4 regions of the Phycicoccus sp. M110.8 genome follow, and region 1 is predicted to be linked to each of the others. Evidence: predicted binding sites of a transcription regulator. Region 1 holds the regulator's gene; each other region holds the start of a gene.

Evidence for each region. Region 1 encodes LexA, which represses DNA repair genes until DNA is damaged. Its sites were predicted from a motif close to TCGAACANNTGTTCGA; they were not measured.
Region 2: RKE38_RS04360 (DUF222 domain-containing protein) is a predicted target of LexA. The motif match lies at 1,527-1,542, and genes of this name have one in related genera.
Region 3: RKE38_RS10125 (DUF222 domain-containing protein) is a predicted target of LexA. The motif match lies at 3,248-3,263, and genes of this name have one in related genera.
Region 4: RKE38_RS00670 (alpha-ketoglutarate-dependent dioxygenase AlkB) is a predicted target of LexA. The motif match lies at 3,693-3,708, and genes of this name have one in related genera.

The regions. Positions count from the first base shown of each region.
Region 1 is NZ_JAWDIC010000002.1:114,053-121,571, forward strand. It holds gene RKE38_RS12025 (4Fe-4S dicluster domain-containing protein) at 1-637, opposite strand, end outside; gene fdh (formate dehydrogenase) at 637-3,951, opposite strand; gene RKE38_RS12035 (LysM peptidoglycan-binding domain-containing protein) at 4,164-4,562, opposite strand; gene lexA (transcriptional repressor LexA) at 4,845-5,570, shown strand; gene RKE38_RS12045 (DUF4259 domain-containing protein) at 5,666-6,085, opposite strand; gene RKE38_RS12050 (N-acetyltransferase family protein) at 6,168-6,686, opposite strand; gene RKE38_RS12055 (class I SAM-dependent methyltransferase) at 6,705-7,349, shown strand; gene RKE38_RS12060 (NAD-dependent protein deacetylase) at 7,406-7,519, opposite strand, start outside.
Region 2 is NZ_JAWDIC010000001.1:929,946-937,464, forward strand. It holds gene RKE38_RS04355 (hypothetical protein) at 1-32, shown strand, start outside; gene RKE38_RS04360 (DUF222 domain-containing protein) at 1-1,519, opposite strand, end outside; gene RKE38_RS04365 (aminoglycoside phosphotransferase) at 1,690-2,535, opposite strand; gene RKE38_RS04370 (cobalamin biosynthesis protein CobB) at 2,670-3,599, opposite strand; gene RKE38_RS04375 (Mur ligase family protein) at 3,596-4,906, opposite strand; gene RKE38_RS04380 (AGE family epimerase/isomerase) at 5,037-6,281, shown strand; gene RKE38_RS04385 (hypothetical protein) at 6,383-6,745, opposite strand; gene RKE38_RS04390 (lysophospholipid acyltransferase family protein) at 6,945-7,519, opposite strand, start outside.
Region 3 is NZ_JAWDIC010000001.1:2,114,314-2,121,832, reverse strand. It holds gene pucL (factor-independent urate hydroxylase) at 1-773, opposite strand, end outside; gene RKE38_RS10130 (helix-turn-helix domain-containing protein) at 1,111-1,674, opposite strand; gene RKE38_RS10125 (DUF222 domain-containing protein) at 1,738-3,240, opposite strand; gene RKE38_RS10120 (DUF6986 family protein) at 3,355-4,611, opposite strand; gene RKE38_RS10115 (NAD-dependent malic enzyme) at 4,615-6,009, opposite strand; gene RKE38_RS10110 (PaaX family transcriptional regulator C-terminal domain-containing protein) at 6,129-7,001, shown strand; gene RKE38_RS10105 (RidA family protein) at 6,967-7,398, opposite strand.
Region 4 is NZ_JAWDIC010000001.1:132,825-140,343, forward strand. It holds gene RKE38_RS00645 (Fur family transcriptional regulator) at 1-276, shown strand, start outside; gene RKE38_RS00650 (hypothetical protein) at 571-1,068, shown strand; gene RKE38_RS00655 (SDR family NAD(P)-dependent oxidoreductase) at 1,094-1,921, opposite strand; gene RKE38_RS00660 (isoprenyl transferase) at 1,952-2,740, opposite strand; gene recO (DNA repair protein RecO) at 2,737-3,588, opposite strand; gene RKE38_RS00670 (alpha-ketoglutarate-dependent dioxygenase AlkB) at 3,728-4,357, shown strand; gene leuA (2-isopropylmalate synthase) at 4,449-6,194, opposite strand; gene RKE38_RS00680 (1-aminocyclopropane-1-carboxylate deaminase) at 6,447-7,475, opposite strand; gene RKE38_RS00685 (GntR family transcriptional regulator) at 7,472-7,519, opposite strand, start outside.

The sequences.
Region 1 (7,519 bases):
ACGGGCACGCGGCCACGCAGTAGCCGCAGCCGTTGCAGACGTCGGACTGGACGACGACCGTGCCGTGCTCGGTGCGGAACAGCGCACCCGTCGGGCAGACGTCGAGGCACCCGGCGTGGGTGCAGTGCTTGCAGACGTCCGACGCCATGAGCCAGCGGAAGTCCGGCAGCGTGCCGGTCGCCTCGGCAGTCCGAGCGGCCGCCGCCATCGCGTCGAGCGAACCGTCGTCGCCGACGGCGGTCGGCACGACGCCCTCCAGCGCTGCCGGCGCGGTGCCGGCAGCCTCCGACGTGCTGCGGTGAGGCGCGTCCGGGGGCCGCAGCGCCGGCATACCGAGGTCCACGAGCTTGCGCCCGGACTCCCTCGCCTCCTGCACGCGGTCCGTGGTCTGCTCGATGAACGCCACGTGGCGCCACGTGCTCGCGCCGAGGCCGCCGGTGTTGTCGTAGGAGTTGCCGGTGAGCGTCAGGCCGTCCTCGGGGATGGCGTTCCACTCCTTGCACGCCACCTCGCAGGCCTTGCAGCCGATGCAGATCGAGGTGTCGGTGAAGAAGCCCTTGCGGGGTTCGGGGTCCTCCCACGCCGCGTCGTGCGACGGGTCGGTCGGCCCTGCGAGCTGGTGCTGCCAGAAGCCCATCAGGCGCCGGCCTCCTTCGTGTCGGTGGTCCGCAGCTGGTTGCTGGTCTCGACCGTGATGCCCGCCCGCGACCGGTACTCCTCGACCAGCCGCAGCAGCGCCTCACCGCGCGGGCGCCGGCCCGGGACGATGTCGCACGACCCGACCTTCGACTCCTGGATCTGGACGTTGGGGTCCAGGGCGATGCCGAGCAGGTCGTTGGCCGCGTCACCGGAGACGATGGCGTCCCCGCCGACGCCCCAGTGGTACGGCAGGCCCACTTGGTGGATGGTGTGGCCGCCCACCTGCAGCGGCGTGATCCGCTCGGTGACCAGCACCCTGGCCTCGATCGCCGACCGGGCGGACACGATCGTCGCCCAGCCGCCGTTGACCAGACCGCGCTCGGCCGCGAGCTCCGGGGAGACCTCGCAGAAGAACTCGGGCTGCAGCTCGGACAGGTACGGCAGCCAGCGGCTCATGCCACCGGCCGTGTGGTGCTCGGTCAGCCGGTACGTCGTGAAGACGAACGGGAAGACGTCGGACCCCGGCTGCGTCCCCGACGGGCTGAACAGGTTGTCCTTGCGCGGGAAGACCCGGCGGGCGGGGTTGCTCTGCTGCCCGTAGAGCGGGTTCTGGACCGGGGACTCCTGCGGCTCGTAGTGCGTCGGCATCGGTCCGTCGAGCATGCCCTTGGGCGTGAAGAGCCAGCCCTTGCCGTCGGCCATCATGACGAACGGGTCGTCGCCGGCGAGGCCGTCGGGTCCGCCGGTGCCGGGCTCCGGCCGGTACGACGGGGCCTTGGTCTTGACGAAGTCCGGCGTGTCGATGCCGGTCCAGGTCGAGTTCTCCTCGTCCCACCAGACGTACTTCTTGCGCTCGCTCCACGGCTTGCCCTCGGGGTCGGCCGAGGCGCGGTTGTAGAGGATGCGGCGGTTGTCGGGCCAGGCCCAGCCCCACTCCTGGGCGGTGGGGCCCTGCTCGCGCCCGGGCTTGCGGTTGGCCGCGCGGTTGACGCCCTTGGCGTAGACGCCGGAGTAGATCCAGCAGCCGCAGCTGGTGGAGCCGTCGGCCTTGAGGTCGGTGTACATGTCCGCCAGCTCGCCGGCCTTGTCACCGGACAGGTGCCGCCCGTTGATCTCCTGCAGCACCGCCTCGCCGCTGATCTCGCCGTCCTCGTCGAGGGGGTAGTCCCAGGTGAGGTCGAGCAGCGGGCGGTCGCGCGGGTCGTCGGAGTCGGCGAGCCGGGCACGGATCCGCTTGCCGAGCTCGTAGAAGAACTCCAGCTCGCTCTGGCACTCACCCGGCGGGTTGACCGCCTTGTGCCGCCACTGCAGCAGGCGCTGGGTCTGCGTGAAGGTGCCGGCCTTCTCGACGTGCGAGGCAGGCGGCAGGAAGAACACCTCGGTGCCGATCTTCTCGGTCTCGAGCTCACCCGTGGCGATCTCGGGCGCGTCCTTCCAGAACGTCGCGGACTCGATCATCTGCAGGTCGCGGACGACCAGCCACTTCAGCTGGGCCAGGGCCAGACGCTGCATCTTGCCGTGCGCGGACCCCACCGCGGGGTTCTGCCCGAGCAGGAAGTAGCCCTCGACCTCGCCGTCCCGCATGGCCATGGTCGTCTGGTACGTCCCGTGGGCGCCGCTGAGCCGTGGCAGGTAGTCGTACGCCCAGTTGTTCTCCTTGGTCGCAGCGTCGCCCCACCACGCCTTGAGCAGGCTCACGGCATACGCGTCGGCGTTGGCCCAGAAGCCCTTCTGCTCCTTGTTGGCGATGGCGGCGACGTAGTCGTCCCAGGTGTCGTGGTTGCCCACCATTGGCATGGCGAGGTACCCCGGGAGGATGTTGTAGAGCGTGGGGATGTCGGTCGAGCCCTGGATGCTGGCGTGTCCGCGCAGCGCCATCACCCCGCCTCCGGGCCGCCCCATGTTGCCCAGCAGGAGCTGGACGATGGCGGCGGTGCGGATGAACTGGGCACCGAGCGAGTGGTGCGTCCAGCCCACGGCGTAGACGAACGCCGAGGTGCGGTCCCGGCCGCTGTTCTCCGTGAGGGCCTTGGCGACGTAGTGGAAGTCCTCGACGCTGATCCCGCAGACCTCGGCCACCATCTCGGGGGTGTACCGCGAGTAGTGGCGCTTGAGCAGCTGGAACACGGTGTGCGGGTCCTGCAGCGTCTCGTCGCGCTTGACCCGGGCGTGCTCCAGGGCCGGGCCGCCGGAGCCGTGCTCGTCACCGGCCGAGCGCTTCGAGGCGGAGTGGCCGTGCTCGTGCGTCGCCGCGGGGCCGCCGATGGTGCCGGGCGAGGCGTCCGGCGTCTCACCCTCGGTGGCGTACGCCCAGCTCGAGGAGTCGTAGTTGCCCAGCTCGTCGTCGTAGCCGGAGAACAGGCCGTCGAGGTCCTCGGTGTCCTTGAAGTCCTCGCTGACGATGGTTGCCGCGTTGGTGTACGCGACGACGTACTCCTTGAAGTACAGCTCGTTCGTGAGGATGTGGTTGATCAGGGCACCGAGGAAGGCCACGTCGCTGCCGGCACGGATCGGCACGTGCTTGTCCGAGGTCGCCGACGTGCGGGTGAACCGCGGGTCGATGTGGATGACCTTGGCGCCGCGCAGGCGCGCCTCGCTCACCCACTGGTAACCCACCGGATGGCACTCGGCCATGTTGGAGCCCTGGATGACGATGCAGTCGGCGTTGGCCAGGTCCTGCAGGTACTGCGTCGCGCCACCGCGACCGAACGAGGACCCCAGACTGGGGACCGTGGAGGAGTGTCAAATACGGGCCTGGTTCTCGATCTGGATCGCGCCCGCGGCGGTGAAGAGCTTCTTGATCAGGTAGTTCTCCTCATTGTCGAGGGTGGCTCCCCCGAGCGAGGCGATGCCCATGGTTCGGCGCAGCGGACGGCCGTGCTCGTCGGCGTCCTGCCACGTGCGGCGGCGGGTCTCGACGAACCGGTCGGCGATCATGTCGATCGCGGTGTCGCGGTCCATGCGCTCCCACTCGGTGCCGTTCGGGCGCCGGTAGAGCACGTGGGTCTGGCGGGCGGGGCTGTTGACGAGCTGCTCGCTGGCCGACCCCTTGGGGCACAGCCGCCCGCGCGAGATCGGGGAGTCCGGGTCGCCCTCGATCTGCACGACCTTCTCGTCCTTGACGAACACCTTCTGGCCGCAGCCGACGGCGCAGTAGGGGCAGACCGACTGCACGACCCGGTCCGCCGTCGACGTGCGCGGGGTCATGGACCGGGTGCGCGCGGACGTGACGGCCGGGCCCCGGCCGAGCAGGTCACCACTGCGGACCTGTCGGAGCACAGGCCAATCCAGGAAGGTCTTCCTCGAGCTCATGTTCAGCCTCCTTGCGGCGACCATATCTCCGGGTCCGCGACGGCGCACTCCCGACGAAGCGGACGCGTCGTCACGACCCGGCAGCCGGCCATCAGAGGGTGTCGACACAGGTACAGCTGTGCGTGTCGACGCAGGTCAGCGGAGCGGCGTCCGGCCCCGACTGGCCCGCTACCAACCCTCTGCGCGGGCGTCCCCTCCCCCGGAGGCCGACCTCAGCGGACGGCGGGGATGAGCAGGATCTGACCCGCGTGGACCTGGTCGGAGGCGAGGTCGTTGGCGACCTGGATGCGGGCGACGGCGTCGGCCACCGGGAGACCGGGAAGCTGCGTCGCGGCGACCTCCGAGAGGGTCTGCCCCGAGCGCACGGTGGTGGAGTGGTCGATGGTCGTGGCCGACGCACCACCGGAGAAGGCGGCCACGGCGATGGCGACGAGCGCCACCAGCACGGTCAGGGTGATGGCGAGCCGTCCGGCGCGGGTCAGGCGCAGCGGTGCTGGCGCTGGGACGCGGACCTCGTCGCCGCACGGCACCGAGACCAGGTGCGGGCGTGCGGGTCGGCGCGGCTCGCGCACCGGCGCGGCGGTGACGTCCCAGGCGACTGCTGCACTCATCGGGTCCTCCATCGTCATGGTCCTCGAACAGGTGTCCGAAGGCCGTAGGTTGCCAGTTCTAGCACGCATGTTCGAATGCTTCAAGACACGCGTCGAACACATGTTTGGAAACTGTGTTCGAACGCCATACGCTGTGCCCACGTCGAGGAGCACACCAGAGGGCACTGACAACGCTCCGTCCCGGAGCGGCCCGAGCCGGCTTCGAGACGGCCCCGAGACGTCGGAGCACCCGGCGCACGCGGCCGGGCACACGGCACCTGACCTGCAGAAACGAGGAGCGGCATGAGCGGCGACAACGTCAAGGAACTCCCCGACCGCGACCGCGGCGACGGCCTGACCGTCCGCCAGCGCAAGGTCCTGGAGGTCATCCGCAACTCGGTCGACCGACGGGGCTACCCGCCGAGCCTGCGCGAGATCGGCGAGGCCGTCGGCCTGACGTCACCGAGCTCGGTCGCGCACCAGCTGGCCACCCTCGAGCGCAAGGGCTACCTGCGCCGCGACCCGAACCGGCCCCGGGCCATCGAGGTCGTCTCCCCCGACGCCGGCGCCGACGGCCGTGGCTACCGCGGCGGCGCGGCCCCGCAGGACGAGGTCGCCGAGTTCGACGAGACCGGCATGGGCGACGCCCGCCCCGAGGCCTCCTACGTCCCGGTGCTGGGCCGGATCGCCGCCGGCGTGCCGATCACCGCGGAGGAGTCGGTCGAGGAGGTCTTCCCCCTGCCGAAGCAGATCGTCGGCGAGGGCTCGCTGTTCCTGCTCAAGGTCGTCGGGGACTCGATGATCGACGCGGCGATCTGCGACGGCGACTGGGTGGTCGTCCGCCAGCAGCCCACGGCCGACAACGGCGACATCGTCGCGGCAATGCTGGACAACGAGGCGACGGTCAAGACGTTCAAGCGCCGCGACGGCAAGGTCTGGCTGCTCCCCCACAACCCGGCGTTCGAGCCGATCGACGGCGACCACGCGACGATCCTCGGCAAGGTCACAGCGGTCCTGCGCCGCGTCTGACCCGGGGCCTGCGCCGCGTCTGACCCGAGCCGTGCGCCGCGTGCCGCGTCACCGACCACCGTGCGGATCAGTGACGTGGCACTCGGCTGACGCCCTCAGCTCTCGTCGCCCAGCGCGTCGAGGTAGTGCGTGAGGCGGGCGGTGAACTTCTCGCCGCCGTCGCCGTCGGCCCACAGCTCCCACAGCTCGTTGTCGTCCGAGCGCAGGGCCCGGTGCAGCGCCTGGGTGGCCAGCTCCTCGAGGCGCTCGTCGATGTCGAGCGGGTCCTCGTCGACCCAGCGAGGGACGTTGCGCTCCCCCACCACCGACTCGGGGTCGTCGCAGGCCGACACGATGACGGCCGCGGCGATCGCCTCCGACATCACCGGCGCCTCGATGTAGTCGCGGGCGCGGACGACCCGGCCCAGCGCCGACTCCACCCGCTCCCTGCGCCCCTCGGGGTCGGACTCCTCGAGGTCGTCGAGGAAGTCCAGTGCGTCGTCGTTCTCGAACGGTCCCGCACCCGTCGCACCCATGGGTTCGCCTCCCACGTCTCGCACCAACCTGTTCGGCACGAGAGTGCCAAGACCGAGCCGTCTGCGCCAGCCCTCTCCTGGGTCAGGCGAGCCGTTGGTACCAGACGGTGTCGACCCAACGGCCGAACTTGTTCCCCACCTCCCGCAGGACCCCCACGCGCTCGAAGCCGAACGCCACGTGGAGCGCCTCGCTGGCCTCGTTCGGCTGGGCGATGACCGCGAGCTGCGTGTGCACGGACGGCTCGGCGTCCAGCCGGGCCAGCAGCGCGGCATACAGGCTCCGGGCGACGCCACGCCCTCGGGCGGAGGCGTCGACGTAGACCGACACCTCCTTGGTGCCCGCGTAGGCGGGACGCGGGCGGAAGGGCCCGGAGAACGCGTAGCCGACCACCTCCTCGTCGAGGCACGCGACGAGGACCACGTCGCCGGGGCCGGTCGCGGCCAGCTTCTCGCCGAGGTATGCCGCGCCGCGCTCCTGGGTGTCGAACGTCGCCACCGACGTGCGCACCTGCTCGTCGTAGATCGCGGCCATCGCTGGCAGGTCGGACGGCGTGGCGTCGCGGACCGTGACAGGCCCGGGTGCGGTGGCGGGGGCGGACATATCGGCGATGCTAGGGGGATGAGCGAGGAACGCGGCCACGAGCACCGACCGTCGGGCAGCGCGCCGGGCGGCAGCGGCGGCGAGCGCCGGAGGATGTGGGACGAGCGGTATGCCGCGACCGGCCGCGTCTGGAGCGCGGAGCCGAACGCCGAGGTGGAGCGCATCATCGGCGACTGGGAGCCGGGACGGGCCCTCGACCTCGGGGCGGGCGAGGGGCGGCACGCGGTGTGGCTGGCTGCCAAGCGGTGGCGCGTCACCGCGGTCGACTTCTCGGCCGTTGGCCTGGCCAAGGGCGAGAAGGAGTCCGCCGCCCGCGGGCTGCGGGTCGACTGGGTGGTCGCGGACGTCCGGTCGTGGCAGCCGCCGGCATCCACGGCGTACGACCTCGTGCTGGTGGCCTACCTGCACCTGCCGGAGGACGTCCTCACCCGGGCCACGGCGTGGCTGGCGCCCGGCGGCGCCCTCGTCGTCGTGGGGCACGCACTGCGCAACCTGAGCGAGGGCGTCGGAGGACCGCAGGACCCCGCCCTGCTGCAGACGGTCGAGGGGCTGCGCGAGGTCGCGTCGGAGCTCGACATCGAGCGCTGCGAGGAGATCGTGCGGCACACCGACGCCGGCGACGCGATCGACGTCGTGCTGGTGGCCCGGCGCCCGACGTCCTGAGTGTCGCGCCAGGCGGGCGCCGCGCCAGGCAGACGCCGCGTCAGGCAGACGCCGTGTCAGGCGCCGAGCCGGGCCACGAGGCGCGTCAGGGTCGGGCCCAGGGGGGCGTCGAGCTGGATGCTCGCCTCGCCGTCACCCCGTGTCCGGCCGCGGGTGATGATCGCGACCGG
Region 2 (7,519 bases), on a different contig from region 1:
TCAACCCGACCCCGTCCTGGCTCGTCCGCTGACCTGCGAGGTCGGCGTCGTACGTCGCGGTCACGCCAGGCGTCATCCGGGCGTGGGGACGTGGTGGCAGGTCGCGGTCGGGGGTGAGCTCGATGTCTGCCCAGCGGGCGTGCTCGCCGGTGGGTGGTCGGTATGCCGTGGAGCGACCGGGGTGCCCGACCGCGGCTATCGGCCCGGGACTGGTGCCCATCTCTGTCACCGTCGGGGGGCCGGGTGGCCCTGGTGGATGACCGCCGGCGATCCGGATGCCGTGCCTGTTGGTGGCCGTGAGGCCGTCGGGTCGGCCGGGGTCGCCGGTGATGGTGACGTCACCGCGGGTGGCGGCGTCGTGGTGGAACGAGCACAGGGACACCTGGTTGGACAGGTCGGTGCTGCCGCCGTCGGCCCAGGCTGTGAGGTGGTGGACCTCCAGGAAGCGGGTGGCGGTGCAGCCGGGGAACCGGCAGCCGCGGTCGCGGTCGGTGACCAGGCGTCGGGCGCGGTCGGGCAGGATCCGCATGGCGCGCCCGACCGACACGGGATGCCCGTTCGTCTCCCACACCGGTTGGACCAGCCCGTTGGTCAGGAGCCGGTCGAGGAGCACCTGGGGGATGGCGCCGCGGGCGTTGACCCACGCGCCGTCGGTCGACAGGTGCACGTACACCCGGTACCGGCCCGCCCGCGACGACCCACCCGAGCCCTTGCTCGGGCCGCCCTCGCCCACGTCGTCTCGGCCGGCGGCAGCCAGCGACCGGTGGGCGAGCAGCTCGAACGCGTCGGCATGGGTCGGCGACGGGCCCCTCGTCGTGGACGGCCGCTCCGCACCGGGACCGGGCTCGCCGCGGGTCTGCAGGAACAGGGCGTCCTTGGCCTCCCGCACCGCCTGCTCGACCAGGGCACCGACCGTGGCGGGGGCGGTATACCGCAGCTGGAACCGCCCGTCCCGGTCGTAGCCCATCGACAGCTCCGGCCGGGCGCACGCCCGCCGCACCGCATCGCTGTTGCCGGGGGCGCTGCTCCCGTCGTCCTGCTGGGTGCCGTCAGCCGGCTCACCGGCGGCGTCGGCCCCGTTGTCGCCGTCCTCGGTCGGGGCCACCGCGAACGCGTGTCGGGACACAGCCCGGCGCAGCTGCGGCACCGTCATGTGCCGGGCCAGCTCGCCCACAGACCGCTGGTACCCGGCCGGCACGTGGTGCGCGACCACCGCCGCCTGGTCCAGCGACAGCTCCCCCGCCGCGACCGCGTCCGCCACGACCGGCAGCTCCGCCCGCCGCCGCGCGACCGCGGCCACGTCCCTGGCATGCGCCGGCGACAACCCGGCCCGCACGACCAGGTAGTGCTCCACCGACCGGAACCCGCCATCACCCCAGTGCCGGCCCTCCAGCAGCTGCGCAGCGATGTCCACCAGCTCGGCGTGCGCCGCGTTCAGGGCCCCGGCCACCGCGGCAGTGCGGTCCCACAGGGCCCGCTGGGCCCTGTCCCGCTGCACCGCGATGTCGCTGACCGGCATAGCCCAATCGTACACCTGTTCGAACTGGTGAGCGAGAGTTGTGCACAGCGAATTCGACTGCGGCGCAACGAATCTCGCGGAGCTACGTGGTGCAACGGTCCGCTGCCCGCCGCCCGACCACCGGCCGTTGCACCCCAGAACGCGAAGGCGCGGTGGAGCGTCCGCATCCGTCAGCCCAGGAGCGGCACCAGCGCTCGGCCGTAGGCTCGCTCGACCTTGCGCGGGGCGTCTCCCGACGCCGGCGACCCGCGCCCGTCGAGGCAGTCGGCGAGCAGCCGGAACAGCGCCGCCCGCACCACCGCCTGCCGCCCGACGCCGGTCGACCACGGGTCGAGCACCGACCCGTCCGCCCCGTGCCAGGCCACCGCGTCCAGGAGGCACAACGCCTCCGCCCACCGCGCGGGCCGCCAGTAGGGGGCCACGTCGATCACGACAGGAGTCCCGGACGCGTCGAGGAGCACGTTGCCGGCCAGGTCGCCGTGGACGAGCTGGTCCGGCCCGAGGTCGACGTCGGCGCGTTCCTCGACGAGCCCGCGCACCAGCCCGGAGCCGGAACGCTCCGCAGCGGAGGCCAGGTCATCGGCCGGCCCCCAGGCCAGCCGATCGGCGACCGCCCACCGGTCCGTCCGCGCGTCCAGCCCCGCGGGCCGTGCGCGAACGGCCTCGTCGAACCGGGCGTGCAGCAGCCTGCCGGTCGCGGCGAGCAGCGCCGGGTCGTGGCACGCGGTGGTGTCCGGTTCGTACCGGCTCGCGCCCCAGCCCTCGACCACCCACGAGCCGTCCCGGGCCGGGATCGGCATGGCGACCCGCACGCCGGCCCGGCCGGACACCCGCTCGAGGTCCAGCCTCACCGCGAGCGGCGCCAGCACCGGGTTGAGCCACGCCGCGGTCTGCGCGTCGCGCCCGGGTGACAGCACGAGGTCGCCCGCCACGACACTGCGCCCCTGTCCACCCGGCACGGGGCGGACGTCCCCCGGCACGGCGAACAGGTCGAGGACCCGCTCGGACACGGTCATCGGCGCTCCGCCGGGCTCAGGACCGGAGGCGCCTGCAACTCCGGCGCCACCGCCGGCAGCTCCGGCGCCACCGCCTCCAGTTCCGGCGCCACCGCCTCCAGTTCCGGCGTCGCCGCCCCTACCGACCGGTCCCGTCACCGGCGCACGAGGCGACGCACCTGCCGGTTCCGCGCCTCGTCGGCATACGCGTCGTCCTGCGGGACCGGCTCGAACGGCCGGCCGGTGGCGCGCTCGGCCGCGAGCCCGATGAGGGCGTCGGCGAGGGCAGGGTTCGCCGGAAGGATCGGCCCGTGCAGGTAGGAGCCGATCACGTTGCCGCTGCGGGCGCCCTCGGTGCCGTCGGTGCCGTTGTTGCCCAGGCCCGAGCGGACCCGGCCGAACGCCGCTTGCCCCGAGCCGAGGGTGGTCGAGCCGGAGTGGTTCTCGTACCCCACGACCGGGCCGAAGTCGGTGTCGAGCACGACGGGGCCGATCATCCTCTTGGCGTTGCCCTGCGTCGTCACGTCGAGGATGCCGAGCCCCGGCAGGCGCTTGCCGTCGACGGTGATGAACGCGTTGCCGAACAGCTGGTACATCCCGCAGATCATCAGCATCGGCACGCCGTCGGCGGCCATCGCCCGCAGCCGGTCGCCCAGCCGCTCGAGGTCGTCCTCGACCCGGACCTGCCCGGAGTCCTGGCCGCCGCCGCCGAGCAGCAGGTGCGCCTCCTCGGGGAACGGTGCGCCGGGGTGGTGCTGGTGGACGACGGGCACGTAGCCGTGCCGGCGGATCCGCGCCGCGATGGTGCGGGTGTTGCCGAGGTCGCCGTAGATGCTCATCTCGCGCGGGTACAGGTGCACGACGTGGATCACGCCCTTGCCCTCGCGCCCCGCGTCGGGCACCCGGGCCGAGCCGGCCGGCTCCCCGGGGATCGGCACGTCGACGGGGGCCGGGTGGGCGCCGGCGTATGCCGTGCCGTCGCCGGCAGGGATGGGGCCCAGTCCGTCCGGGCCGGCGCCCTGAGGGCTCTCGTCCGCGCCACGGAGGTCCTGGCCCTCGTCGTGCAGGTCCTGGCCGTCGCTCATGAGGCCTCCTCGCCGATGTCGGGCAGGTCGTACCGGGCGGCGAGCGTCCGCCGCAGGGCCATCATCGCCGTGTAGGTGCAGAAGATCCGCTTCGGCTCGTCCGGGTGGCCGGCGAGGAAGGCGTCGAGGGCCCGGTCGAGGTCGGCCTCGACGGCATCCACGGGCACGTCGTCGTACTGCAGGCGCAGCGCCATGTCGTAGGCGCGGACGCCCGAGGTGAGGGCGACCCCGCGCTCGCGCAGGCTCTCGAAGCTCACGTCGTAGAGCCAGGACACGTCGCGGCCGTCGGCGTAGTTGTCGTTGATCGCGACCATCGTCGCGACCGGGGTCGAGCCGTAGGTGCCGAGCGCGACGGTGAAGCCTGCGGGGTTCTTGACCAGCACGAGCTCCAGCGGCTGTCCGTCGACCATCACGACCTCGCCGCGGCCGAACGGCGGCGTCACCGCGCGCAGGGCATCGGCGGCCACTGCCGGGTCGAAGGCGTCGCCGAGGAGCGCCCGCGCGGCCGTCGTCGCGGCCGTCGCGTTGATCATCGCCGCGAGGCCGCGCTGCTGGAGCTCGAGGGGCCCGACGGAGGCAGAGCCGTTCTCCCCGAACAGGATCGAGAACGTCCGGTCGTCGGCCGGCTTGAGCAGGCCGTCGTCGGGACCGGCGACCGGCGGCGTGAAGTCGTCCTCGAACCGGACGTCCTGCTCCTGGAGCTCGGGCAGGCGGTCGGCGATGGAGCCGTCCACCCCGAACCACGTCACGGTGACCCCCGGGGCCACCCGGTCGCGGATCCGAGCGATGAACGAGTCGTCGATGTTGAGCACCACGCCGGTCGTCGTCTGCTCGGCCAGCGAGGCGAGGAGCTGTGCCGTGTGGTCGATCTCGGCGAACCGGTCGAGCTGGTCGCGGGCGACGTTGAGCAGCAGGGCGTGGGTGGGCTTGACCGCGTCCGCGAACCGCAGGGCGTGCGCCTCGTCGAGCTCGAGCACCGCCATGTCGGCGGCCAGGCGGCCGCTCAGGGGCAGCTCGCCGAGCATCGAGGAGATGACACCCCTGGTGAAGTTCGAGCCCGTCGGGTTGGTGAAGACCGTGCGTCCGTGTGCGCGCAGCACCGCCACGAGCATCTTCGTCGTCGTCGTCTTGCCGTTGGTGCCGCTGACCACCACGATCCCGCCGCGGACGTCACGCAGCGCCTGGGTGAGGAACCCGGGGTCGACCCGTTCCGCCACCAGGCCCGGAAGCGCCGACCCGCCGCCACGCAGCCTCGACGCAGCCCGCGCCGCCTTGCCCGCGACCACTGCCGCCGTCGTCCTCAGCACGGGTCAACCCTAGCCAGCGACCCGCGGCGCCGGTGACACGGCACGGCCTCGTCGGCCCACCGCTGGTGTCGGGGGCGGGCGGCCCGGACACCCGCGGTGGGCCGCAGCCGCGCGGCATACGATGCGGGCCATGCCGCCCGAGCCCACCACCGCGCCCTCCACCCCCGACGCAGGCTGGCTGGCCGCGGAACGCGCACGGCTCTGGGACTTCGCCCGCGGCTCCGTGCACCCCGCCGGCGGGTTCGCGTGGCTGGACGACGACGGACGCCCCGAGCTCGACCGCCCGGTCGAGGCCTGGATCACCTGCCGGATGACGCACGTGGCGGCCCTCGAGGTGCTCGCCGGGAACGCCGACGCCGAGCCCGTCCTCGACCACGGCGTCCGCGCGCTGCGTGAGGTGCTGCGCGACGCCGAGCACGGCGGCTGGTTCTCCGCGGTCGACACCGCCACCGGTGAGCCGGTCTCGACGGGCAAGGCCTGCTACGACCACGCCTTCGTCCTGCTCGCGTCCTCCAGCGCCACGGCGGCCGGCCACCCCGACGGGGCCGGTCTGCTCGCCGAGGCGAGGGCCGTCTTCGCCGACCACTTCTGGGACGACGAGGCGGGCATGGCCGTCGAGGCGTGGGACCGCGGCTGGACGACGCTGGAGGACTACCGCGGCGTCAACGCCAACATGCACACCGTCGAGGCGCTGCTCGCCGTCCACGAGGTCACCGGCGACCCGCAGCCGCTGCGGCAGGCGGCCCGCGTCGTCGAGCGCGTGGTGCACGGGTTCGCGCGCGACAACGACTGGCGGCTGCCCGAGCACTTCACCCCGGACTGGACCGCCCTGCCCGACTACAACCGCGACTCGCCGGCCGACCCGTTCCGCCCCTACGGCGTGACCATCGGGCACCTCCTGGAGTGGTCGCGCCTCACCCTGCACCTGCGCACCGCGCTCGGGGACGACGCCCCGGACTGGCTGCTCGAGGACGCCGCAGGGCTGTTCGACCGGGCCGTGGCCGACGGCTGGCACGCCGACGACTGCGACGGGTTCGTCTACACGACCGACTTCGACGGGACGCCCGTCGTGCGCCAGCGGCTGCACTGGGTGGTCGCCGAGGGCATCGGCGCGGCCTGGGTCCTGGCCCGCGAGACCGGCGAGCACGACTACGCCGACTGGTATGCCGCGTGGTGGGCGCACGCGCAGGCGTGCTTCATCGACCGCGAGCGCGGATCGTGGCGGCACGAGCTCGACGAGCGCAACCAGCCCGCGGCCACGGTGTGGAAGGGCAAGCCCGACGTCTACCACGCCTACCAGGCGGCGCTGCTGCCCTCGCTGCGCCCGGCTGCCTCATTCGCGGGCGCCCTTCGGGGCACTGACGCCCCCGCCTGACGCGGGGACGACGCGGGCCGGGCTCCCCGGCATACCTCAGCGCCGTCCCGGACGCGGACGGGTGGGGTGACGAGTCGCCACCCCACCCGCGGTGTGGTCGGTCAGCTGTGCGCCGCGGCGTGCGCGTGGACCCAACCAGCGTGGTCGGCCACCTCGAACGCCCACACGACCAGGATCGATCCCATGAACACGGCCAGCAGGACCTCAGCGGCCGCCGTCTCCGCCAGCACCAGGGTCACGATCCCCAGCACCGCTGCGAGCCCGGCCAGCACCGCCTGTGTCGTCCCGACACGGTCGTGCTCGTTGGCACCCCTGAACGTGAGGAATGCCGCAGCACCCAGAACCAGGCCTAGTGCGGACATCCCTCGGGGGTCCTTGATGAAGGGCATCTCGCCGTTGACCAGGTACCCCACATAGGGGATGCCGATGGCCAGCACGAGCACCGTCGCCACAAGGTCTCTCATCGTCAGTCTCATCACTACACCTCCTTCCACGGCTCCATCGTCCCGACGAAGGACCTGACGCCGCAGGGGACAAGGTCCCCGCACCTCGCGCGGATCTCGCAAGACAACGGTTGCTCGGCAAACCGCGGGACACCATCCCGCGGTTTGCCGAGCAACCGCTGTTTTGCGGGTAGGTCCCTCGCCGGGGCGAGCGGGTCGCTCAGCTCCCCGCAGCCAGGGCGGCCTTGACGTCGGAGGCGTACTGGTCGGATCGCTCCTGGCCCGACAGCTCGGCGATGGCGTCCATGGTCGCGTCGGTGACCGCCCGGAGCAGCGCGCCCTTGGAGTACTGCCGCGACAGCCCCGCCACGTCGACCGGCGGCCCGAACCGCACGGTGACCTTGGCCGGGTGGAAGCCGTTGGACCCGGCCGGCTGCACCTTGTCGGTGCCGATCACGGCGCACGGCAGCAGGGTCGCCCCGGTCGCGAGCGCCATGCGGGCCACGCCGGTGCGGCCCTTGTGCAGCCGCCCGTCGGGCGAGCGCGTGCCCTCGGGGTAGACGCCGAACGCCTCGCCCTGGCGCAGCACCTCCTCGCCGAGCTCCAGCGACCTCATCGCCGCCCGCGGGTCGGACCGGTCGACGGGGATGGTGCCGGCCGTCGCGTGGAACCAGCGGACCAGGCCACCGCGCAGGCCGCGGCCCTGGAAGTACTCGGCCTTGCCGAGGAAGTGCACCTGCCGCCCGGACGCGAGCGGGATGACGATGGAGTCGATGAACGACAGGTGGTTCGAGG
Region 3 (7,519 bases), on a different contig from region 1:
CTGAGGTCGACGAGGAAGTGGTGCTTGTTGGGCGCGGAGAACTTGATCTCGGCGACCTCGGGGTGGGCCTCGAGGACCGCGGAGCCCATGGCGTAGAGCGACTGCTGCAGCGCGTGGCTGTAGGTCGTCGCGAAGGTCTCGAGCAGCACCGTGCGGATGTCGTCGAAGGACTTGTTCCAGTCGACGCCCTCGGTGGTCTCGTAGCGCCAGCGGGCGACGAGCGAGGTGGCGAGGATGCGGTCGTCGGTCTCCTGCAGGGTCGTGTACTCGTCCTGGAGGAAGCCCTTGAACTCCGAGCCGGTCGACTTCAGGACGACGAGGTCCTTGAGGCCGGACACCACCCACTGGCGCGGGGTGTCGCCGCTGCGGTCCTGGGTCACCACGGTGGTGCGCACCTCGCCGCCGCGGCGGGCGAAGGCGTGGTCGTGGCCCTGGCCGCCCACGTCGATGCGGTCCCAGGCGTACTCCTCGACCTCGACGCGGCTGGCCGTGGCGGCCGGCGTGACGTCGAGGAAGCGGGAGCCGAGGGCGAGGGCGTAGTCCTCCGGGGAGGTGATGCCGTGCTGCTTGGCGAAGGCGAACGCCGTGTTCTTCTGGGTGTCGGTCGGCAGGACGTTGGCCTGGTCGCCGGTGACGTGCGCGTCGGTGAAGTCGCCGCGCAGGGCGCTGGAGACGTTGAGGTCGCGGATCTCGTGACGGGCCGTGTCGCGGTAGATCCGCACGACGCGGTTCTCCGCCTTGCCGTACTGGTTGGGTCCGAGGACGTAGGTCATGACAGGTGCTCCTCGCGGGTGCTCCGTCGGGCCACGCGGCAGGTGCCGGGGCGGATGGGTTCGGGTCCGGGCGCCCGCTCGATGCGGGGCCGTGTGCCGCGACACGAGGCCTGTGGGCCGGTATGCCGCGTGGCGCTGGGATGAGTGCGCCGGTCGGTTCCTGATTCCGTGATGCGGAAACCAATTTACGAATGATGGAACGATAGGTGGACGGCGGAGCCGCGTCAACAGTTTGTTGAAAAGGAGTGTGGCGGACGACCGGGGTCTCGGGAAGGGGGTACGGGCACCCAATTCAGACATCACCGGCACCCGCGACCGGGCCCAGCCGGCAAGCGGCTCAGCTGGCCGGGGGCTCCACGGGCTCGCGGACCCGGTTGAGGTAGTTGTAGACGGTGAACCGGGTGAGGCCCATGGCCTCCGCGACGGTCTCGGCGCTGCGGCGCATCTCGAACGCGCCCCGCTCCTCGAGCAGCCGCACGGCCTGCTGCTTGCCCGCCCGGGGCAGGTCGGCAAGCGGACTGCCGAGCTCCTCCTCGACCGCCGCGATGAGCCGGGCCAGCCCGTCCGACAGGTCGGTGGCCGGGGGTGCTGCGGCGCGGCGAGAGGTGCCCCGGCGGCGGGCCGCGGCCAGCTGGGGCGCCCGCGTCTCGCCGAGCGGTGCAGCGAGGTCGCTGACCGTGAGGGTCACCCGGGTGGCGCCCTGGGCGAGGGCCGCCCGCACCGCGTCGGCAACCGCGGTCACGACCGCGTCCGCCTCACCGTCGACCGCGGTGCCCAGGGGGCCGAGGTCGGGCTCGAGGCCGGCGTCCACCAGGGCGGCAGCCGCGGCGGTCACGTGCGCGGGGACGTGCTCGTCCTCCCCGTGGAACGGCTCGGTGGTGAACTCCGCTCGCACCCGCATGTCGGTCACGGTACTTCCCCCGGGTCCGCCGCACGAGACGTGGCCCGACCGCGTCGACCACGGTCAGTGACGACGGAAGCTGTCGCGGACGAGCGAGTCGCGGCTCGCGGCCACCTCGTCCTGCCATTCCTGCAGCAGGCGGGCCGTGAGCTCCTCCGGCGACGCGAGGTCCTGCGCCGGTGAGATCACGCACCGCGGCGACGGGCGTTGCTCACCAGGTCGTTGCGCGTCCGGCGTGATCTCGAGGTCGCTCCAGCGCACCGGCCCTCCGCTGGGCGGTCGGAAGCAGTCCTCGGGTCCCGGCGGGTCGCCGCCCGGTGGTGGCGCGGTCTCGGCGGGTCGCGGTGGCCGAACGGGCAGGCCGTACCGGTTGGTGACCACGAGGCCGTCCGGCCGGGAGGGATCGCCGCTGATGACGTGGTCGCCGCGGTCGATGCCGTCGTGGTGCACCGTGCAGAGGCTGACCTGGTTGTCCAGATCGGTGCGCCCGCCGTCGGCCCAGGCATCGAGGTGGTGAACCTCGACGAACCGGGTGCTGGTGCAGCCGGGGAACCGGCACCCACGGTCGCGGTCGACGACCAGGCGGCGGCTGCGCTCGGGCAGGATCCGCATGGCCCGACCGACCGAGACCGGCTTGCCCTCGGTCTCCCAGACGGGCTGGACCACGCCGTCGGAGACGAGACGGCCCAGCAGCCGCAACGGGATCGCGTGCCCGCCGGACACCCAGGCGCCGTCCGTGTCGAGGTGCAGGTACACCCGGTAGTGCGCTGCCCGCGACGTCGACTCCACGCTCGCCAGCGAGCGCACTGCCACCTCCTCCAACGCATCCGCGTACGTGGGCAGGCCCGCGCCGGGGTCGTGTGGGCGTTCCACGCCAATGGCGTCGCCCTTGGTGTCCCCGCGTCGCAGGAACAGGGCGTCCTTGGCCTCGCGAACCGCCTGCTCGACGAGCGCGCCGACGGTCGCGGGCGCCGAGTACCGCAGCTGGAAGCGCCCGTCGGCGTCGTAGGACATTGACAGCTGCGGCCTCGCACACGCCCGCTTCTCCGCAGGCGACATCGGGTCCACCTCGCGCACCACCGACACCGGATCCTCCGCCCCGGGCCCGGCGACCGCATCTGCAGGGTCGGCTCCATCGCCGGCAGTCGCAGCGGGAAAGGCGTGCCGCGCCACGGCCCGGCGCAGCTGGGGCACGGTGGCCTCGCGGGCCAGCGCCGTCGCAGACGCCTGGTGCGTCGCCGGCACGCCGTGGGCCAGCACCGCCACCTGGTCGAGCGACAGCTCACCGGCGTCGAGCGCCTCGGCCGCAGCAGTCAGCTCGGTGCGCCGCTTGGCGATCGCCACCACGTCCCGCGCATGCGACGGTGACAGGCCGGCCCGAACGACGAGGTAGTGCTCTGGCGAGGAGAAACCGCCGTCCCCCCAGAGGCCGTCGTCGACCAGCTCGGCAGCGACGTCCACGAGCTCCGCCTGGGCCCGGTTCAGCCGCCCGGCGACCTGCGCCGTGCGGGCCCACAGCGCACGCTGCCGGGACTCCCGGGCCTGTGCGAGTGGGGTGGTCGACATTCCCCAATCGTACACCTGTTCGAACGCCTTCAACAGGATTGTCCGCACCGAATCGCGGTGCAGCCCAACAAGATCGAGACCCGGACCACCGTCGTCCGATCACCCCGCGGCGAGCTACCCCCCGACGCGCTTGGCCAGGACGTCCAGCCGGTGCCGGTCGATGCCCGTCAGCTCCTTGACCTCCGGGTCGTCCGTGGCGCCACAGTCCAGACCCCGCACCACGAAGTCGGCGAGTGCCCGGGCCGTCGCGGGCTCGTCCATCACCCCGGAGTCGACCTGCCCGACGTAGTTGCGCAGCCGCTCGGCAGCGGCCGGCAGGCCCTGGCGGTAGAAGGCGTACGTCGCGGCATACCGGCTCGGCAGCTGGGCGGGGTGGAGGTCCCACCCCTGGTAGTACCCACGCTCGAGCGAGCGCCGGACGAGCCGCGCGTGCAGCGCCCAGCCCGCGTGCACGGCCTCGCGGCTGCCGATGGGCAGGATGTTGGTGGAGCCGTCCGAGAGCCGAACCCCGGTGCCGGCGGCCGCCACCTGCATGACCGCCTTGGCGTGGTCGGCGGCCGGGTGCTCCATCGACTGGTATGCCGCCGCGACGCCCAGAGAGGCGGAGTAGTCGTACGTGCCGTAGTGCAGCCCGGTGCAGCGGCCGGCCGCGGCGTGGACCATGCGCGCCACGAGAGCGGTGCCGTCGGGCCCCAGGATCGCCTGCGGCGTCTCGACCTGGATCTCGAATCTTATTGTCCTCGAACGCAGTCCGAGCCCCGACTCGATCCGGTCGCAGGCCACGACCATCGCCTCGACCTGCTCGACCGACGTCACCTTGGGCAGCGTGACCACGAAGCCGTCCGGCAGCGCACCGTCCTCGGCGACCGCCTCGACGAACCGCGCCAGCGTCCGCACGCCCCGCGCCCGTGTCGGCGCCTCGAAGCTCTTGAACCGGATCCCGTGGAACGGCGCCGCCGTCCCGCCACGCACCGACTCCAGCAGGGCCGCGGCACTCGCGTCGACCGCTGCGTCCTCGACGTCGTCCGCGGGCGAGCCGTAGCCGTCCTCGAAGTCGATCCGCAGGTCCTCGACCGGTTCGGCCGCGAGCTTGGCCCGCACCCGGCCCACCACGTCCTCGGCGAGGTCGGGCGCGATGCCGAGCAGCGCGGCATACGCCTGCGCGTCCCCGCCGTGCTCGTCGAGGACGGCCAGGGCCTCCTCGCCCCACCGGGGCACGAGGCCGGCGTCGTACCGGCTGGCCGGGGCGTAGACGGTGTGGACCGGCTGGCGGTCGGGGCGCTCGCCCGGGAAACCCTGTGCCAGAGCGGAATCCGCGCCGACAAGGCGCTCGTCGAGCTCGCGGGTGAGGTCGGTGGCGTCGAACGTCATCGGTCAGGCCTTCCCTTCTGCACCGGCGGCGTGCCGCACGGCCGACGCCACCGCGGGCGCCACCTCGGGGTCGAACACGCTTGGCACGATGAAGCTCGCGTTGAGCTCATCCGGGTGGACGCAGTCGGCGATGGCGGTGGCCGCGGCGATCATCATCTCGTCGGTGATGTCGCTGACCCCGGCGTCGAGCAGCCCGCGGAAGAACCCGGGGAAGGCCAGCACGTTGTTGATCTGGTTGGCGTAGTCGGACCGCCCGGTCGCGACCACAGCGGCGTGCCGGCTCGCAGCGACGGGGTCGACCTCGGGATCGGGGTTGGCCAGGGCGAAGACGATCGCGTCGTGCGCCATGCCGGCGATGTCGTCCTCGTCCAGGAGGTTCGGGGCCGAGACGCCGATGAAGATGTCGGCGCCCGCGAGCACCTCCTTCAGCGTGCCGCGGACCTTGCGGGGGTTGGTGTTCCTGGCGATCCAGCCGCGGAACTCGTCGCTGTGCTGCGCGTCGGGGTCGAGGGCGCCGTGCCGGTCGCAGCCCACGATGTCGCGCGCGCCCTGGGCGTCGAGGAGGCGCACGATCGCGTGGCCCGCGGCGCCCACCCCGGAGACGACGATCCGGACGTCCTCGACCTTCTTGCCCACGACCCGCAGCGCGTTGGTGAGGGCGGCGAGCACCACGATGGCCGTGCCGTGCTGGTCGTCGTGGAAGACCGGGATGTCCAGCTCGTCACGCAGCCGCTGCTCGATCTCGAAGCAGCGCGGCGCGGAGATGTCCTCGAGGTTGACGCCGCCGTAGACGGGGGCGAGCGCCTTGACCGTCCGGATGATCTCCTCGGTGTCCTGGGTGTCGAGGCAGACGGGCCAGGCGTCCACCCCCGCGAACTGCTTGAAGAGCGCGGCCTTGCCCTCCATGACCGGCAGCGCGGCCGCCGGGCCGATGTTGCCCAGCCCCAGGACCGCCGACCCGTCGGTGACGACGGCGACGGTGTTGCGCTTGATGGTGAGGCGCCTTGCGTCGTCGGGGTTCTCGGCGATGGCCAGGCAGACGCGCGCGACGCCGGGCGTGTAGGCGCGGGACAGGTCGTCGCGGTGCTTGAGCGGCACCTTGGGCACCACCTCGAGCTTGCCGCCGAGGTGCAGGAGGAACGTGCGGTCACTGACCTTGCGCACCTTGACGCCGGGCACGGCGGCGATCTGCGCGGTGATGCGGTCGGCGTGGTCGGCGTCCGAGGCGTTGCACGTGACGTCGACGACCAGGCTCTGCCCGCGCGACTCCACGACGTCGAGCGCGGTGAGGGCGCCGCCGGCCTCCGCGACCGCCGCGGCCACCACCCCCGTCGTGTCGATCGCGGCGGGCGCCTCGGCGCGCACGGTGATGGAGTACCCGGGACTCGGAGCAGGCATCGGTCGGCCTCGTTCTTCCACGATACGGATTCACGGTTCTGTCTGACGGAAGACTACGGGCAGGCGTCCTCGCCGGACAACCCCCGTCCACCGGTTCGCCCACGGGCTACTGTGCCCCCGTGACGACGACGGACCTCGACGGCGGCGCCGACCGCGGCCCCCAGCCACCCCGGGCCCTCATCGTCACCCTGCTCGGGCTGTACGTCCGCGACCTCGGCGGCTGGATCAGCGTCAGCGCGCTGATCCGGCTCATGGCCGCAGCCGGCGTCGACGACCAGGCCGTCCGCTCGGCACTGACCCGCCTCAAGCGGCGCGGCATCGTCGAGTCCGAGCGCCGCGACGGCGTGGCGGGCTACGCGCTGTCGGGGTATGCCGGCCGCGTCCTCGAGCTCGGCGACCGCCGGATCTTCGCCACCCGGCCCGCCTCCGAGCGGGACTGGGTGCTGGCCGTGTTCTCGGTGCCCGAGAGCGAGCGGCAGAAGCGGCACACCCTGCGCGCGCGGCTGTCGTGGCTGGGGTTCGGGACCGTGTCGTCGGGCGTGTGGATCGCGCCGGGGCACCTCGCGCAGGACACCCGCGAAGCGCTGTTGGCGGACGGCCTGGAGCCGTACGTCGACCTCTTCCGTGCGGAGTACCTCGCCTTCGGCGACCCGGCGACGAAGGTCGCGCACTGGTGGGACCTCGACGCGCTCGAGCAGCTCTACGACGACTTCCTCGAGGCGCACGAGCCCGCCCTGCGCAGGTGGGAGGCGGCAGCCGCCGGGAAGCCCGTCGCCCGGCCGGGCGACGGGGAGGCGTTCGCCGACCACCTGCGGGCGCTGACCGCGTGGCGCCGCCTACCCTACCTCGACCCCGGCCTGCCGACCGACCTGCTCCCGGAGGACTGGTCCGGGACCCGTGCGGCGGAGACGTTCTTCGCGCTGCACCGCGCCCTGGCCGGGCCGGCGCACGACTTCGTCACCGCGCAGGCTTCAGCCGCTCGTCCGGGATGACGGCGACGCCGAGGATCTCGATCATGGCCTCGGGCTGCCACAGCGCCGTCGTGCCGATGCCCGCCATCGCGGGGTAGACCGGCCCGGCCAGCTCGCGCCACACCTGCCCGATCTCGCGGCCGTGCGCCTGGTAGTCCGGGATGTCGGTGAGGTAGATCGTGATGCTCACGAGGTCCTCCGGCACGCCGCCGGCCTCGGCCAGGGTCGCCAGGACGTTGGAGAACGCCTGGCGGAACTGCTCGACGATCCCGCCCGGGACGATCCGCATGTCGGCGTCCAGGGCGGTCTGGCCGCCCAGGTAGAGGGTGTTGCCGGACAGCGTCCCGTGCGAGTAGCCGCTCGGCGCCGGCAGCGACGCCGGGTTGACGGCGACGGGGGTGAGTGGGTTGGCGGTCATGGGTCCTCCAGCGGTCGGACAGGTCCTCGGTCGGCGCCCTCGGGGCACTCGCGTGCGCGTCGGGGTCCACGGAACGCCCGGGTGGTCGGCGCCGGGCGCCGTGGCACGACGGAGAGCCTAG
Region 4 (7,519 bases), on a different contig from region 1:
GACCCCGTCGGGCTCGCCACCGTCTACCGGAACCTGCAGGCGATGGCGGCCGACGGCGAGATCGACATGCTGCGCACCGACGAGGGCGAGGCGGTCTACCGCGCCTGCTCCACCGGTCACCACCACCACCTCGTCTGCCGCGAGTGCGGCCGCGCGGTCGAGGTGGAGGGCCCGGCGGTCGAGTCCTGGGCCGCCGCGGTCAGTGCGGCGCACGGGTTCCGCGACGTCGAGCACACGGTCGAGATCGTCGGCACCTGCGCCGACTGCTCCGCCTGAGCCGGACGACCCTGCACTCCTCCCCCCCGACCGCCGGCACCCCCGACCGCCGGCAACCGGCATTGCAGGCAGACATGGCTACCGACGAGGCCGCAGCCACCGAGGTGGCCACCACCGATGTGCGCGACACGGCACCGCCGGGAGGCTGTCCGCGGTAGCCTCCCGGCCGTGGGGGGAGGACGACAGGGGAGGCTGAGGGTGGCGTGCGCTGCCCTCGCCGCTGCGACGGCTGTGGCACTGACGGCCTGCGGAGGCGGAGCCGCCGAGCCCGCGGCACCCAGCGGGTCCCACTGGGTGACCGTGCCCCGATCCCAGGTGGTCCTGTCCGTCCCGAACTCGTGGGAGGCGCTCGACGCGGCCGCCCTCGACCCCAGCGACCAGGCCGGTTCCGACCGCCTGGCCGAGGTGGCCAGGCGCACGCACGTGGAGATGAGCGATCTGCGCCAGCAGCTGCGACAGCTCGACCTGGTCCTCGCCGGCCCGGCCGGCTCCTCGTCCCAGGTCACGCTCGACATGCAGGGCATGGACGCGCTGCCCACCGACGGCGAGATCTACCAGCAGCTGGCCCCGGTCGCCGCGGGCCGGGTGGACATCCGACGGTTCCACAGTGCCGTCGGCGACGCGCTCACGGCTTCGTACGACATGTCCCCCGAGACCGGAGGGGCCAACGTCCGGCTCACGGCGCTCCACGTCGACGAGGGAGTGCTCCTGGTGGTCGTGTCCTCGCCGGAGGCCACGACGAGCAAGTCGATCGAGGCCGACACGCTGGGGCACATCCACCGCAAGGCCTGACGGAGGGTGCGCCACGACCGGGCGGTCAGCCGCGCTCCTCGGCGATGCTGTTGCCGCCGTCGACGACCAAGCACTGGCCGGTGACGTAGGACGCGCCCGGGCTGCAGAGGAAGGCCACCGCAGCGGCGACCTCGTCGGGCGTCGCGCTGCGGCCCACCGGCGTCCGTCGACCGTGCCCCACCTCGTCGGCGGTCTGGCTCCCGGTCGCGATCCAGCCGGGGGCGACCGCGTTGGCCGTGATGCCCCGGCCGGCGTAGTCGACCGCCACCGACCGGGCCAGGCCGACGAGGCCGGCCTTCGCGGCGGCATACCCGGCCTCCTCGCGCATGGCCATCACGGGTCCGGTCAGTGACGACACCATGACGACCCTGCCCCAGCCCGCCGCCTCCATCGCCGGCAGCGCGGCCCTGGTGACGAGGAACGCCGTGTCGAGGTTGCGGGCCAGTGCCAGCCGCCACCGCGCGGGGTCCATTGCCCCGACCGAGCCGGACTCCGTGCCGCCGGAGGAGGCGACGTCCACGGCCGGGGAGGCGACGCTCGTCATGCCGGCGTTGTTGACGACGACGGTGGGCGCGCCCAGGGCCCGCGTGACCTCGGCGAGCACGCGGCCCACCTGGTCGGGGTCGGTGAGGTCGCCCACCACCCCGACCGCCGGCGTGCCGACCGCCTCCAGCTCGGTCGCGCGCTCGCGCGCCCGGTCCGTCGTCGCCGCGACGGCGACCGCGGCGCCGAGGCTGCCGAGCAGCCGGGCGGTCGCCATGCCGATGCCGTCCGGCGCGCCGGCGCCGGTGACGAGAGCGACCCGCCCGCGCAGGTCGAACGCGCCGGGCAGACCCGCAGCCGGCCCGGTCACGGAGTCGCCCCGGTCACGCCGTCACCCGGGTCACGCCGACGGTTCCGCGCGGTCGACGGCTCCGCCGTAGCGGCGGTCGCGCGCGGCATACGTCTCGATCGCCTGCCACAGGTGGCGGCGGTCGTAGTCGGGCCACAGCGTGTCCTGGAACACCATCTCGGCGTACGCGCTCTGCCACAGCAGGAAGTTGCTCGTCCGCTGCTCCCCCGACGACCGCACGAACAGGTCGACGTCGGGCATGTCCGGCTCAGGCAGGTAGCGCGCGATCGTCTTCTCGTCGATCGACCCGGGCTTGAGCTTGCCGCGCTGCACCTGCTCGGCGACCCGCTGGACGGCGTCGGCGATCTCCGCCCGGCCGCCGTAGTTGACGCAGAAGTACAGCGTCAGCCCGGTGTTGTCCTTGGTGAGCTCCTGGGCGGTCTCGAGCTCCTTGATGACCGAGCCCCACAGCCGCGGACGGCGGCCGACCCAGCGCATCCGCACGCCCCACTCGTGGAGCTGGTCGCGGCGGCGCCGGATGACGTCGCGGTTGAAGCCCATGAGGAAGCGCACCTCGTCGGGGCTGCGCTTCCAGTTCTCGGTCGAGAACGCGTACGCCGACAGGTGGCCGACCCCGATCTCGATGGCGCCGGCGACGACGTCGAGCAGCGCGGCCTCGCCCGCCTCGTGACCCTTGGTCCGCGGGAGACCGCGCTGGTTGGCCCACCGCCCGTTGCCGTCCATCACGACCGCGACGTGGTCGGGCACCAGCTCGCGCGGGACCGGCGGCGGCGTCGCCCCGCTCGGGTGCGGGAACGGCTTCGCGTATGCCGGGCTCACGCCTCCCCCGTCCGTCCGGCGAGCGCGGCGTGGGCCTGCGCGACCCGTTCCACCGGCGCTGCCTCGACGGGCGGCGGGGCCGACCACGTGATGGCGGGGTTGGTCTCGGGGCGGTCGGGGTCGCGGCGGTCCACGAGGCGCAACGATCGCACACCGCGTTCGAGGTGCCACTGCAGGAACGCGCTGGCCAGGCTGCTCGCCTCGCGCCGGTGGCGGCCCGATGAGGCGTCCGCGATCACCCAGTCCCCCGCGAGCAGCGACGCGAGCAGCGCCAGGGTCTCCGGGGCCGGCGCCGCCGAGGCGGGCGGGCGGCACGACGGGCAGACGGTGCCGCCGGACGCGAGGTTGAACGCGCGGTGCGGGCCCGGCGCGCCACAGCGGGCGCAGTCGTGGAAGCTCGGCGCCCAGCCCGCGATCGCGAGCGCCCGCAGCAGGTAGGCGTCGAGCACCAGCCCCGGGTCGTGCAGGCCCTCGGCCATGGAGCGCAGGGCGCCGGCGAGCAGCAGGTACTGCTGCAGGTTCGGCTCGCGCTCCTCGGTGAGCCGGTCGGCCGTCTCGAGCATCGCGGCCGCGGCGGTGTACGTCGTGTAGTCGCGCGCCAGGACGTCGCCCCAGCTGGCGATCGACTCGGCCTGCGTCACCGTGTCGAGCGAGCGACCCTCGTAGCACTGGACGTCGACGTGCATGCCGGGCTCGAGCCGCGCCCCGAACCGGCTCTTGGTGCGCCGGACGCCCTTGCCGACCACGCGCACCTTGCCCAGGCGGCGCGTCAGCAGCGTGACGATGCGGTCCGCCTCACCCAGCTTCTGGGTGCGCAGGACGATGCCTTCGTCGCGGTACAGGGGCACCGCACCATTGTCTCAACCCGGCGGGCCGTTGGCGGGAGGCGGGCCGTGACGTGGCACAACGCCGACGTCGTGGCTAACGCACACCGGTTTTCGCACCGACCCACTAGAACGTGTGTTCGAATCGGCGTACGCTCGCAGCATGACCGCTGCATGGCAGGCATCGCTGCTCGACACCGGAGACGACGTCGCGCTGCACGACCTCGACGCGGGGCTCAGCAGGACCCCGCTGTCACGGGGTGCGTGGGTCGACTACCGCCCCGGCTGGCTGGCCGGCGCCGACCGGGTCTTCGACGAGCTGCACCACGACGTGCCGTGGAAGGCCGAGCGCCGGGAGATGTACGAGCGCGTCGTCGACGTCCCCAGACTGCTCAAGTTCTATGACGAGGGCGAGCGGCTCCCCCACCCCGTGCTCGCCGAGGCGCGGGAGGCCCTGAGCCGCCGGTATGCCGCGGAGCTGGGCGAGCCGTTCGTCACCGCGGGCATGTGCCTCTACCGGGACGGGCGGGACTCGGTGGCCTGGCACGGCGACCGGATCGGCAGGTCGAAAGACCTCGACACCATGGTGGCGATCCTGTCGGTCGGCTCGGCGCGCTCGCTGATGCTGCGTCCGCGGGGAGGCGGCTCCTCCATCGGCTTCTCGCTCGGGCACGGGGACCTGGTGGTCATGGGCGGCTCGTGCCAGCGCACGTGGGACCACTGCATCCCCAAGACCACCAAGGCCGTGGGGCCCCGGATCTCGATCCAGTTCCGTCCGCGCGGCGTCCGCTGAGGGGCCGGGAGGAGCTCCGAGGGCGCCACGCGGCGCTCCGTCCCCGGACCGGAGGTGTGCCGCGACGCCGGGCCCCCCGGCACACCTCACCTCACGGGGTGGCGGGCTCGCGCTCGGCGCGGTTCACCGCGGACAGCACGGCCGTCAGCGACGCCTTGACGATCGAGGCGTGCAGGCCGACGCCCCACAGCACGCGGTCGCCGACGGCGCACTCCACGTAGGCCGCGGCGCGCGCGTCGCCACCGGCGGACAGCGCGTGCTCGGCGTAGTCGAGCACACGCACGTCCACCCCGAGCGTCGACAGCGCGTCGATGAAGGCGGCGATGGGGCCGTTGCCGCTGCCCTCGACGGTGACCTCCTGGCCGTGGTCGAGCATCGTGGCCGTGATGCGGTCGACCCCGCCGTCCTCGGTGATGAGGGAATGGGTGACCGGGGTGAACCGGCCCCAGGTGTTGGCCGCACCGTCCACCGCGGGCAGGTACTCGTCCTGGAAGACGTCCCACAGCTGCGCGGCGCTGACCTCGCCACCCTCGGTGTCGGTCTTGGCCTGCACGACCCCGCTGAACTCGATCTGCAGCCGGCGCGGCAGGTCGAGCTGGTGCTCCTTCTTGAGCAGGTACGCGACACCGCCCTTGCCGGACTGGCTGTTGACACGCACCACGGCCTCGTACGAGCGCCCCACGTCGTGCGGGTCGATGGGCAGGTACGGCACGCCCCACACGAGCTCGTCGATCGACTTCCCGGACGACGCCACTTGGCGCTCCATGTCCTCGAAGCCCTTCTTGATCGCGTCCTGGTGGGACCCGGAGAACGCCGTGAAGACGAGGTCGCCGCCCCACGGGTGCCGCTCCGCGACGGGGAGCTGGTTGCAGTGCTCGACCGTGCGACGGATCTCGTCGAGGTCGGAGAAGTCGATCTCGGGGTCGATCCCCTGGCTGAACAGGTTCATACCCAGCGTCACGAGGTCGACGTTGCCGGTGCGCTCCCCGTTGCCGAACAGGCACCCCTCGATCCGGTCGGCCCCTGCGAGGTAGCCGAGCTCGGCTGCCGCGACCCCGGTGCCGCGGTCGTTGTGCGGGTGCAGGCTGACGACGATCGACTCGCGGCGCTCGAGGTGGCGGATCATCCACTCGATCGAGTCGGCGTACACGTTCGGCGTCGCCATCTCGACCGTGGCGGGAAGGTTGATGATCATCTTGTGGTCGGGCGTCGGGTCGATGACGTCGGCCACCTCGTTGCAGATCCGCACGGCGAACTCGAGCTCGGTGCCGGTGTAGGACTCCGGGCTGTACTCGTAGTAGACGACCGTGTCGGGGATGGTCTCCTCGAGCTTGCGGCACAGGCGGGCCGCCTGCAGCGCGATGTCGACGATGCCGTCCTGGTCGAGCCCGAAGACGACGCGCCGCTGCAGCACCGAGGTCGAGTTGTAGAAGTGCACGATCGCCTGCTTGGCGCCGCGGATCGCGTCGAAGGTGCGCTCGATGAGGTGGTCGCGGCACTGCGTCAGGACCTGGATCGTCACGTCGTCGGGGATCATGTCGTCCTCGATGAGCATGCGCACGAAGTCGAAGTCGGTCTGGCTCGCCGACGGGAAGCCGACCTCGATCTCCTTGTAGCCCATGCGGACCAGCAGCTCGAACATCCGCTTCTTGCGGTCCGGGCTCATGGGGTCGATGAGGGCCTGGTTGCCGTCGCGCAGGTCGACCGCGCACCAGCGCGGTGCCTTCTCGATGACCCGGGTCGGCCAGGTGCGGTCGGGCAGGTCCACCGCGATCTGGTCCTGGAACGGCACGTACTTCGCGACCGGCATACCCGACGGCTGCTGGGGGTGGATCATGGTGTCTCGCCTAACGATTCGCTGGGGTGGCCCGGGAGGGCCTCAGCCGGCAACGCGAACTCCGCGACGAGGGGCGGCTGATCGGTCAGGCCCCGCCGCGGCGGCGAAGGAGGAGGCGCGAGGAACGCACGCGTCGAGGGTATGCCGGTGGGCGGCATCCGTCCAACGTGCGGTTGGGTGCGCCCACGATCCGGACACGCCGCGTCCCGCGCAGACGCGGTCCAGTCGGCCTCGCGCAGCCCGCCGGTGCCCTCACGACGAGAAGGGGAAGATCCCGGAGTACGCGTTGAGGGCCGGCTGGCCGCCGAGGTGGGCGTAGAGGACGGTCGAGTCCCTGCCGATCTCGCCGGAGGTCACCAGGTCGACGAGGCCGGCCATCGACTTCCCCTCGTAGACGGGGTCGAGAATCATCCCCTCGAGCCGCCCGCTGAGCAGGATCGCCTCGACGGTGGACTCGACCGGGATGCCGTAGAGGTCGCCGGCCCATCCCTCGAGCACGGTCACCTCCTCGTCGCGCAGCTCGCGCTCGAGGCCGATCAGCGACGCCGTGTGGCGCGCGATGCGGTCGACCTGGGCGCGGGTCTTCTCCAGCGTCGCCGAGGCGTCGATGCCGATGACGCGTCGGGGGCGGCCGCCGGCGTCCTCGAGGGCCGCGAACCCCGCGACCATCCCGGCGTGCGTCGAGCCCGTCACCGTGCAGACGACGACGGTGTCGAAGAAGACGCCGAGCTCGCGCTCCTGCTCGGCCACCTCGTACGCCCAGTTCGCGAATCCAAGGCCCCCGAGCGGGTGCTCCGACGCACCCGCCGGGATGCCGTACGGCGTGCCACCCGCCTCCTCGACCTCGCGCAGGGCGTCCTCCCACGAGGTGCGGATGCCGATGTCGAAGCCGTGCGGGTCGAGCCGGCTGTCGGCGCCCATGATCCGCGACAGCAGGATGTTGCCGACCCTGTCGTTGACCGGGTCGTCCCAGTCCACCCACTTCTCCTGCACGAGGCGGCACTTCAGGCCGAGCTTCGCAGCGACGGCCGCGACCTGCCGGGTGTGGTTGGACTGGTAGCCGCCGATGGAGACGAGCGTGTCGGCGCCCGAGGCGAGCACGTCGGGGACGATGTACTCCAGCTTGCGGGTCTTGTTGCCCCCGAACGCGAGGCCGCTGTTGCAGTCCTCGCGCTTGGCCCACACCTGCGCGCCCCCGAGGTGTGCGGTGAGCCGGTCGAGCCGGTGCACCGGGCTGGGCCCGAAGGTGAGCGGGTACCGCTCGAAGTCGTCGATGCTCACAGCGTGCCTCCGGTGGACTGGTCGAGGAGTGGGACGAGGGTCTG